3 regions of the Levilactobacillus parabrevis genome follow, and region 3 is predicted to be linked to each of the others. Evidence: predicted binding sites of a transcription regulator. Region 3 holds the regulator's gene; each other region holds the start of a gene.

What was found. Region 3 encodes HrcA, which represses chaperone genes, less so after heat shock. Its sites were predicted from a motif close to TTAGCACTCNNNNNNNNNGAGTGCTAA; they were not measured.
Region 1: ACEPSU_RS05145 (ATP-dependent Clp protease ATP-binding subunit) is a predicted target of HrcA. The motif match lies at 1,211-1,237, and genes of this name have one in related genera.
Region 2: groES (co-chaperone GroES) is a predicted target of HrcA. The motif match lies at 1,580-1,606, and genes of this name have one in related genera.

The regions. Positions count from the first base shown of each region.
Region 1 covers NZ_CP168688.1:1,080,402-1,083,685, reverse strand. Annotated here, with positions in the region: gene ptsP (phosphoenolpyruvate--protein phosphotransferase) at 1-102, opposite strand, end outside; gene ACEPSU_RS05155 (phosphocarrier protein HPr) at 102-368, opposite strand; gene ACEPSU_RS05150 (hypothetical protein) at 536-904, opposite strand; gene ACEPSU_RS05145 (ATP-dependent Clp protease ATP-binding subunit) at 1,413-3,284, shown strand, end outside.
Region 2 covers NZ_CP168688.1:2,000,229-2,003,512, forward strand. Annotated here, with positions in the region: gene groL (chaperonin GroEL) at 1-1,192, opposite strand, end outside; gene groES (co-chaperone GroES) at 1,260-1,544, opposite strand; gene ACEPSU_RS09475 (redox-sensing transcriptional repressor Rex) at 2,571-3,209, opposite strand.
Region 3 covers NZ_CP168688.1:1,315,288-1,318,571, forward strand. Annotated here, with positions in the region: gene ribF (riboflavin biosynthesis protein RibF) at 1-639, shown strand, start outside; gene hrcA (heat-inducible transcriptional repressor HrcA) at 1,222-2,259, shown strand; gene grpE (nucleotide exchange factor GrpE) at 2,280-2,867, shown strand; gene dnaK (molecular chaperone DnaK) at 2,905-3,284, shown strand, end outside.

The DNA.
Region 1 (3,284 bases), 230 kb from region 3:
GATTGTCTGTTGAGAAACGTGAAGGTCTGGCTCATCCAGTCGGTAGACCCGACCGCAAGCCACCCCGTCACTGGCAGCAATCCCCTTGAGCATCGCCTTCATTAGTCAGACAAACCCTCTTTAGTCATGGTTTCAGCAATAGCAGTCATTGCATCAGCTTCGTCTTCACCGTCAGTCGTGATGGTGATGTCAGCGTTTTGGCCAACACCTAAAGACATAACACCCATGATAGACTTCAAGTTAACGGACTTGTCTTGGTATTGTAAGCTAACTTCAGAGCTAAACTTACTTGCTGATTGTACCAATAAAGTAGCTGGACGTGCATGGATACCAGTTTCTGCTGTTACATGAAATTCGCGTTTTTCCATAATTGATCGATCTCCTTTAAGCTTAGGTTGACTACTTACCGACGCGGTTCGCCTTGACCTTGCGCATTGGCCAAACAACCATTCAACGAGTCACGCCTACCTACTAAGAATATCAATGTAAGCCACAAATTACAAGTTATACATGAACCGCTTTCATCAAAATATCGTTATTCGCCGTCATTTCCGGCGTCATAATCGTAGTGATAGATGAGTTTGCCGTTCTTTTCAGCCTTGCCCACCACCCGTTTTCGCGTTTCGTAAGCCATAAAAGCTTTTTGAAATGCCGGGAAGTCTTCGGGGGTTACTTCGAACTGCTCAATTTTCTTATCTTTTAATTGATTCATTAAATCCGTAAAGTCTCGTGCCACTGTTTTTTCCTCCCTCGCTCTTCTTTGTCTGGTGAAAAATTGTCGCCTGCGGCTGCCAGGGATTCCGCTTGCTGTGGGGACGCTCCAGCCTGAGAAACGGGCTTCCGACTCAATTTGAAGCCACGAAGCCCCCGTGTCTTCAAGATTGCCCGTGCTGTAAACTGGCAAAAAACGCCAGTTAACACCACCTCCACGGCTAGCTACATCCCTGACCTCCTCCGGCTAAGATAACTTTTAACCACTAAATAACGCACTGCTGGTTCGCGAGCAAAAAGTCCGCCATTATAAGTCTTACTACTTTATTCAGGTACGTTATCCCAATGGCCCAATCTGCTGAGCCAAAGAACGCAAGCCTTACCACTAATCTCAAACAACTATTATATCACCCTTCGCGTGCGTTCTCCCCTATCTTACGGGGCAAACGCGTGTCGGTCAAAGTATTTAAAAAATTTTTTCAATTTTGAAATGTTCATTTTAGCATTCTATTGTCGAGAGTGCTAAAATGAAGGCGTTCGTTAGAAATTTCCCGTAATACCGCGCATTTATCGTGCAAACAAAATACTTGCACGACCAGATGAACGCGGTATAATGTGGTCAATGGTCAAGAAAGGTCAAATACTTTTCGAAGGCCCGTGGAATTTCCACGAGAACTCCAGGCAAGAAAGGAGACGACAAGATGCTATGTCAAAATTGCCACCGCAATGAAGCAACGATTCACCTTTACATGAGTGTAAATGGGCAGCGGCAACAAGTTGACCTATGCCAAAATTGTTACCAGCTGCTGAAACAGCAACAATCAAACGATTCTGGAAATGGAGGTGGCCGCATGGCACAAGATCCATTCGGCTTTAATAACCTGGATGATATTTTCCGGGCAATGCAAGGCGGCGACAACAGCCAAGCTAATAATTTCCAACAAGCTTCCGGACAAGGTCGACCAACCCAACCTTCTGGCAACCAGGGCGGTTCCGGTAATGGCTTACTCAGTCAGTACGGGTTAAACCTCACCCAGTTGGCCAAAGATGGCAAAGTCGATCCCGTTATTGGCCGGGACAAAGAAACGGCACAAGTCATTGAAATCCTGAATCGGCGAACGAAGAACAACCCCGTGTTGATCGGAGAAGCCGGTGTTGGGAAGACGGCGGTCGTTGAAGGCCTTGCGGAACGCATTGTCGAAGGCAACGTTCCTCAAAAGCTCGCCAACAAGCAAATTATTCGCTTAGACGTTGTGTCCTTGGTCCAGGGAACTGGTATCCGTGGCCAATTCGAGCAACGCATGCAACAGTTAATGAAAGAGGTTCAAGCTAACCCCGACATCATCCTATTTATCGATGAAATCCATGAAATCATGGGTGCCGGGAATGCCGAAGGCGGTATGGATGCTGGTAACGTTTTGAAGCCAGCCCTCGCCCGTGGTGACTTCCAATTGATCGGTGCAACCACGTTAAGTGAATACCGCGATATTGAAAAGGACCAAGCCTTAGCACGGCGGTTCCAACCAGTTACGGTCGATGAACCAAGTGCTGACGAAGCCATTAAGATTTTAAAGGGTATTCAAAAGAAATACGAAGATTACCACCACGTTCACTACGACGATGACGCCATTGAGGCTGCCGTTCGCCTGTCTGATCGCTACATCCAAGACCGCTTCTTACCTGACAAGGCCATTGACTTGTTGGATGAGGCCGGTTCACGGAAGAATTTGACCATCAACATCGCCGACCCTAAGGCCATCGATGAAAAGATCAAGTCCGCTGAAGCACAGAAACAAGCTGCCTTAAAGCAGGAAGACTACGAAAAAGCCGCCTACTACCGCGACCAAGTCACGAAGTTGGAGAAGTCCAAGGAAACTGCCAAGGACGCCGACCAAAACGCTTCTGCCGAGGTTACGGTTAAGGATATGCAAGATATCGTGGAAGAAAAGGCCAGCATTCCTGTCGGTGAACTGCAAGCCAAGGAACAACACCAACTTAAGAGTTTAGGTGCCGACCTTGAAAAGCACGTCATCGGCCAGAATGAAGCCGTCGACAAGGTTGCCCGGGCTATCCGGCGGAACCGAATCGGATTGAACGGTACTGGTCGGCCAATCGGTTCCTTCCTCTTCGTCGGCCCGACCGGTGTTGGGAAGACGGAATTAGCCAAGCAATTGGCCAATGAACTCTTTGGTTCCGAGGACGCCATGGTTCGCTTCGACATGTCTGAGTACATGGAGCCGCATTCCATTTCTAAGCTGATCGGGTCACCACCTGGCTATGTTGGCTACGAAGAAGCTGGCCAACTTACCGAGCAGGTTCGGCGTCATCCATACACGTTAATTCTGTTGGATGAAATTGAAAAGGCCCACCCCGACGTCTTGAATATGTTCTTACAGATTCTGGACGACGGCCGGTTGACTGATTCTCAAGGCCGGACGGTTTCCTTCAAGGATACGCTGATCATCATGACCAGTAACGCCGGTACCGGTGATGCCGAAGCCAACGTTGGTTTTGGCGCCGCTGCCGAAGGAACCACCCACTCTGTTCTGGGGAACCTGACCAACTACTTCAAA
Region 2 (3,284 bases), 680 kb from region 3:
AGGCATCTTCAATGCGGTATTTACGTTCCTTTAATTCAGTTTCAGTTGCGGCACCGACACGAACAACAGCAACCCCGCCGGCTAACTTAGCCAGACGTTCCTTCAACTTGTCACGGTCGAAGTCAGAAGTCGTTTCTTCGATTTGGCCCTTGATTTCAGCAACCCGGGCAGCGATTTGATCCTTGGCACCAGCACCTTCAACGACCGTGGTGTTGTCCTTGGTAACGTTGACCTTTTGTGCTTGACCCAATTGATCGATCGTCGTGTCCTTCAAGTTAAGACCTAAGTCATCGGTGATGACAGTCCCACCAGTCAGAACGGCGATATCTTGCAAGGTAGCCTTACGACGGTCACCAAAGCCAGGAGCCTTGACAGCAACAACGTTAAAGGTCCCACGCATCTTGTTCAAAACCAAGGTAGGTAAGGCTTCACCAGTGATGTCATCGGCAATGATCAAGAGTGAACGGCTTTGTTCAACAACGGATTGCAGTAATGGCAAAATGTCTTGAATGTTAGCAATCTTCTTGTCAGTGATTAAGATGTAAGGGTTGTCCAAGTTAGCTTCCATCTTGTCGTTGTCGGTAACCATGTATTGTGACATGTAGCCACGGTCGAATTGCATCCCTTCAACAACGTCTAAGCTGGTATCAACACCACGAGATTCTTCAATCGTGATAACCCCATCGTTACCAACCTTTTCCATAGCATCGGCAATCAACTTACCGGTGTCTTGGCTAGCAGATGAAATTGAAGCGATTTGGGCGATATCGTCCTTGGTCTTAACGTCATGGGACATCTTGTGTAACCCATCAACGGCGGCCTTCGTAGCCTTTTCGATCCCGCGACGGATACCAACAGGGTTAGCACCGGCAGTCACGTTCTTCATACCTTCGTTGACGATAGCTTGCGTCAAAACAGTGGCAGTGGTCGTCCCATCACCAGCGATGTCGTTGGTCTTGGAAGCAACTTCGGAAACCAACTTAGCACCCATGTTTTCGAAGTGATCTTCGAGTTCGATGGACTTAGCAATCGTGACACCATCATTCGTGATGGTTGGGTTGCCGTAGCTTTGTTCCAAAACGACGTTACGTCCCTTAGGTCCAAGGGTAGTCTTAACCGTATCAGCTAACTTATCAACACCGGCAAGCATCTTGCTCCGGGCGTCTTCAGAAAATTTTAATTCTTTAGCCATTTTAAAAATTCACCTCATACTAAAATTTTTGAATTATCTTGGATAGTCTTCTTAAGTGGAAACTGGATTAGTCGACGACTGCGACTAAGTCCTTTTCGTGTAAAACAAGGTAAGTCGTGTCTTGGTACTTAACTTCGGTACCGGAATACTTATCAAACAATACCTTGTCGCCAACCTTAACAGCTGGGGCTACCTTTTCGCCATTGTCTAACACACGGCCATCACCGACAGCTACAACGTTTGCCGTTTGTGGCTTTTCTTGAGCGTTACTTGCGAGCACAATGCCGCCAACCGTGGTTTCTTCTTCTTCTGGTTGATCCAAAATGACGCGGTCTCCTAATGGTTTTAACACTTGAATCCCTCCAATGAACTTACTTATTAGCACTGTTAGCACTTGACTAACATAAGTGCTAATCAACAATATCTAATATATGGTTTTTCCCTCTAAAAATCAAGGAATTTGACAAACAAATTCCTTGATTCAGCACCCCCACCACGCGCTATCCGGTGTGGCTGAGAGGCTTAGCGAATTTTACATTTTCCAGATAACAGTTGCTTCGGTCTAGATGTCTTTTCACATTAGATGAGAACTGTCGCCTACGACTGCCAGGAATTCTGCCGCTGTGGGGACCGCTTCCAGCCAAGAAACGGGCTTCCAGCTCGGTTTAGAACCTCGCGAAGTTCGCGTGAGTTTCCAAACACGTCCCGCACTGTAAGACCGGGAAGGCCCAAGCGCCCGGACTAACACCGCCGTCACGGCTGGCATCATCCCTGGCCTCCTCCGGCTAAATACGCTTTTATCCTAAAAATTGACTGAGCCAGCCGCGGGGGCGGTGTTAACTGGCAATTTATTCTGGAACCAGCTTACACCACAGGTAACTCTGAAGACTCGTGAATTTCGAGGCTTCAAATCGAGTGAAAAGACTGACGATTTCCCAATAGTAAGCCGATCAGTCTAGACATTCTGTTCTCAAAATGCAAAATCCCATCCTAGCTTCGCTCAAAACTAATCATTGATCTTATCTAACTTCAGTAGCCTATTCAGAATCCAGAAAATCTTAGTCGACTTATAGCTTATGGTAGTATCCACTCCACTTGGGGCTATGATGGTTCTGAAGTTACCTTAGTCGGAGGCTACCAGGGATGGCGCCAACCGTGACGACGGCGTTAGATCGGGCGCTTGCTCTTTCCCGATCTTACGGCGTGGGACGTGTTTGGAAACTCGCATGAACCTTGCGAGGTTTCAAACCGAGCTGGAAGCCCGCCCTTTGGCTGCAGGCGGCCCCCACAGTGACGGAATCCCTGGCAACCGCAGACGAAATTGATAAGGACAATCAAAAAAAATCGCAATCCCCAAATGAGGACTGCGATTCAACCATTAACTTAAATTATTGTAGTGTTCCAGGAAGTAGATCAACGTTTGAAGCTCGTTGGTCAAGTCCACGTTTTGGACACGGACACCCTTTGGCACGGTGATCCGCAGTGGTGTGAAGTTCAAGATACCTTTGACACCGCCAGACACGGCTTCATCGGTTACCTCTTGTGCCACTTGGGATGGAACGGTCAAAATGGCCACTTCAATCTGTTGTTCTTCCAACTGCGTCCGTAGATCCGTCATCGGATAGATGGGAACCCCACTTTGAATTGTGTTGGCAATCTCTTGCTTCACGTCAAAGGCGGCGCTGATTCGCACGTTGCTGTCCTGATGGAAGTTGAAGTTCAACAGGGCGTGACCTAAGTTTCCGACCCCAATCAGGGCAACACTCGTTAAGCGGTCCTGATTCAAAATCTTCTTAAAGAACTTAATCAAACTTTCAACGTCGTAACCATAGCCCCGTTTACCGAGGGCCCCAAAGTACGAGAAGTCCCGACGAATTGTTGCGGAATCGACCTTAACGGCTTCGGACAATTCAGTCGAAGACACCCGGGTTTTGTCGGCATCAAGTAAAATATTAAGGTAACGGTAGTAGATGGGCAAGCGCTTGGCGGTCGCCCGGGGAATTTTTTGTTCTGTCAAAAACGAGACCTCCTAATCAAAGAAACTGGCTATCGTTCACAAGCGATAGCCTCTTATTTAAATAATTGTCTGGAT
Region 3 (3,284 bases):
GCCCAGAAACCTCAGGAGTTCGTCGACAATTACTTGGTGGCGTTCCACACGGTGACGGCGGTGGCTGGCTTTGACCACACCTATGGTAAGAAAGACGTGGCCACGATGGATCTGTTGCCAGCCTATGCGCAGGGACGTTTTGAGGTGGAAACGGTCGCTAAGGAAACTGGTGGTCAGGAGAAAATCAGTTCGACGCGGATTCGCTCGGCCATGAAGGCGGGTGATGTCGATACGGCTAATGACCTCTTGGGTTATCTTTACCGGTTGACAGGGGTCGTTGTCCACGGTGAGGCGCGGGGCCGGACTATCGGCTATCCAACCGCCAACGTCCTGACACCGGAGAATGAATGGTTACCAGGCATTGGGGTCTACACGGCACGATTGAAGGTTGGGGCCATTTGGTATCCCGGCATGATCTCCGTGGGCCGTAACGATACCTTCGGCGATAACCGGCCAATCACGGTGGAGATGAATCTCCTGGATTATCAGGGGAATCTCTACGGCGAAAACGTTGAAGTTGAGTGGCATCACCGTTTGCGGGGACAAGTTAAGTTTGACTCTGCAGAGGGGCTGATCGTCCAACTCAAGAAAGACGAGACGGCCACTAGAGATTATTTCTCTCAGGTCGCCGCGGATTAGACCATTAATTACAGCATAAATAAAGAGCTCGGATAATTTTATCTGGGCTCTTTTGTTTTGAGAAGATAATTGCAAGTCGGGTAATTTTTGATATGCTGAGGACTGGTTAGCAGGTATCTTGAGGTAAAAGACCCGTTTATTGTAGCTGAAATTCGGCTTGTAGGCAGTGAACGACCAGTTGATGGTAAAGGAAAGCTTGAATTTTTTCAGCCGATGGGTGGATAGCACCGACAATCGTAGCCGGAGGAGGACAAGGGTGGCGCCGGCCGTGACGGCGGTGTTGTCTGACGTTTTTGGTCAGACTACAGCGCGGGACGAGCTTTAAGACGCGTGGATTTCGCGGCTTAAAGTCGAGGTGAAAGACGTTCTTCGGCTTTCACCGGTCCCCACAGCAGGCAGAACCCTTGGCAGCCGCAGGCGGAATTACAAGCAATCATCACAGCCAAGCCAAAAAATTAGCACTTAATTGCAGAGATTGCTAAAAATCCTGCCAGATTTCTTGACTTCAAAACCCGGTTTTGCTACATTATATATGTGTCTTAGCACTTGATTAGTTTGAGTGCTAAAAAAGGGGTGATTGTGATGCTTTCAGAAAGACAAATGATGATTCTGCGAGCCGTTGTCCGCGACTTCACCAATACCGGTGTTCCGGTGGGGTCCAAGGCATTAGCCAAGCAGTTACCCATCCACGTAAGCTCAGCGACAATTCGTAACGAGATGGCAGCCTTAGAAGAGCAGGGCCTGATTAAGAAGACCCACTCATCTTCCGGCCGAATTCCTTCGGTCGAAGGCTACCGGTATTACGTTGATCATCTGGTTAAGCCCGATCCATTACGGCCCAACGATATCGATGTGATTCAGTCATCACTAGGTGGCGATTTTCATAAGATTGACGAAATCATTTCGCAATCCGCGACGATCCTGTCTAACCTGACGAGTTACACGGCGTTCACGTTGAAGCCGGAATTAAAGGATAGTCGCCTCAGTGGTTTTCGGTTAGTGCCTTTAGGCAAACGGCAAATCATGGCCATTCTCGTCACCGATAGTGGTGATGTGGAGAACCAGACGTTTGACGTGGCCGGAGACGTTGATGGTGAGCAGCTTGAAGCTGTGGTTCGCTTGATTAATGACCAACTGGTGGGACTGACTTTACCGGAAGTCTTACGGAAGTTGCAGGCTGATATTCCCGCAAAGATCGCACACTATCTTCAGAGTCCACAGGGATTCTTGGATATCTTTGGCGATGTGCTGACGCGGGCCGCTCAGGAGCGGTTCTACGTTGGTGGGCGACTCAACCTACTGAACTTTTCTCAGGATAGCGACGTTGACTCACTGAAGTCCTTGTATTCATTGATCGACAAGACCGATGACATCGCGAGTGTGCTGGGGCAACCTAGCGATAAGATCTCCGTGCGTATCGGCAATGAAATGACCAACGATGCGTTGCGTAACTTCAGCCTGATCACGGCGACCTATGACGTTGACCAACATGGTCAGGGGATGATCGCGATTCTGGGACCCACGCGGATGCCATATTCTCGGATGCTCGGTATCGTTGGAGCGTTTCGTGAAGAGCTCGCGAAGAAACTATTAGATTACTACCGGTTTTATGACGAGTAAAGAAAGGGAGGGTTTTTATCGTGGCTGACAAGCAACAAGCGTCCACCGATGACCAAACTGCGGCAAAGGCCGCCACGACTAAGCCAGATTCAAAGACTGAATCGGCCGAAAAGGCAGCACCAAAGAAGCCAAAGTTATTTAAGAAGGTTGCGACCGCGGCTGAAGTCGATGAACTCAAGCGCAAGGCCAGTGACTTTGAAGATAAGTATTTACGTGCGGAGGCGGAAGTCCAAAACATGCAAGCGCGATTCCAAAAGGAACAGGCAACGCTTATCAAGTACGATGGCCAACAACTGGCTAAGGACGTGCTCCCCGTAATCGATAACTTGGAGCGCGCTCTAGCAGTCGAAGCAGCGGACGAGGCGGGGCAACAGCTAAAGAAGGGTGTTCAGATGACCTATGATCATTTGGAAGACGCCCTGAAGCGAAACCACGTCACGGAGATTGAAGCCATTGGGAAGACATTCGACCCAACGTTGCATCAAGCGGTTCAATCAGTACCCGCAGAGGATGGCCAAGCGGCCGAAACGATCGTCAAGGTCCTCCAAAAGGGTTACCAACTGAAAGATCGCGTTCTGCGACCAGCAATGGTTGTCGTTGCACAATAAAGCAAATTAAAAAAAACTAACAAAGAGGGAATTTTTGATGGCAAGTAACAAGATTATCGGAATTGACTTAGGGACGACCAACTCAGCCGTTGCCGTTCTTGAAGGTAGTACCCCGAAGATTATTGCGAACAAGGAAGGCGCTCGGACGACGCCATCAGTTGTTGCATTTAAAGACGGTGAAACGCAAGTCGGTGAAGTTGCCAAGCGGCAAGCAATTACCAACCCGAACACGATCTCATCCATCAAGAGTCACATGGGTGAAGCAGGTTACAAAGTTTCCGTTGATGGCAAGGATTACACGCCACAACAAATCTCAGCAATGATCTTACAACACTTGAAGTCATTCGCTGAAGACTACATTGGTGACACGGTTGAAAAGGCCGTTATCACGGTGCCAGCTTACTTCAACGATGCCCA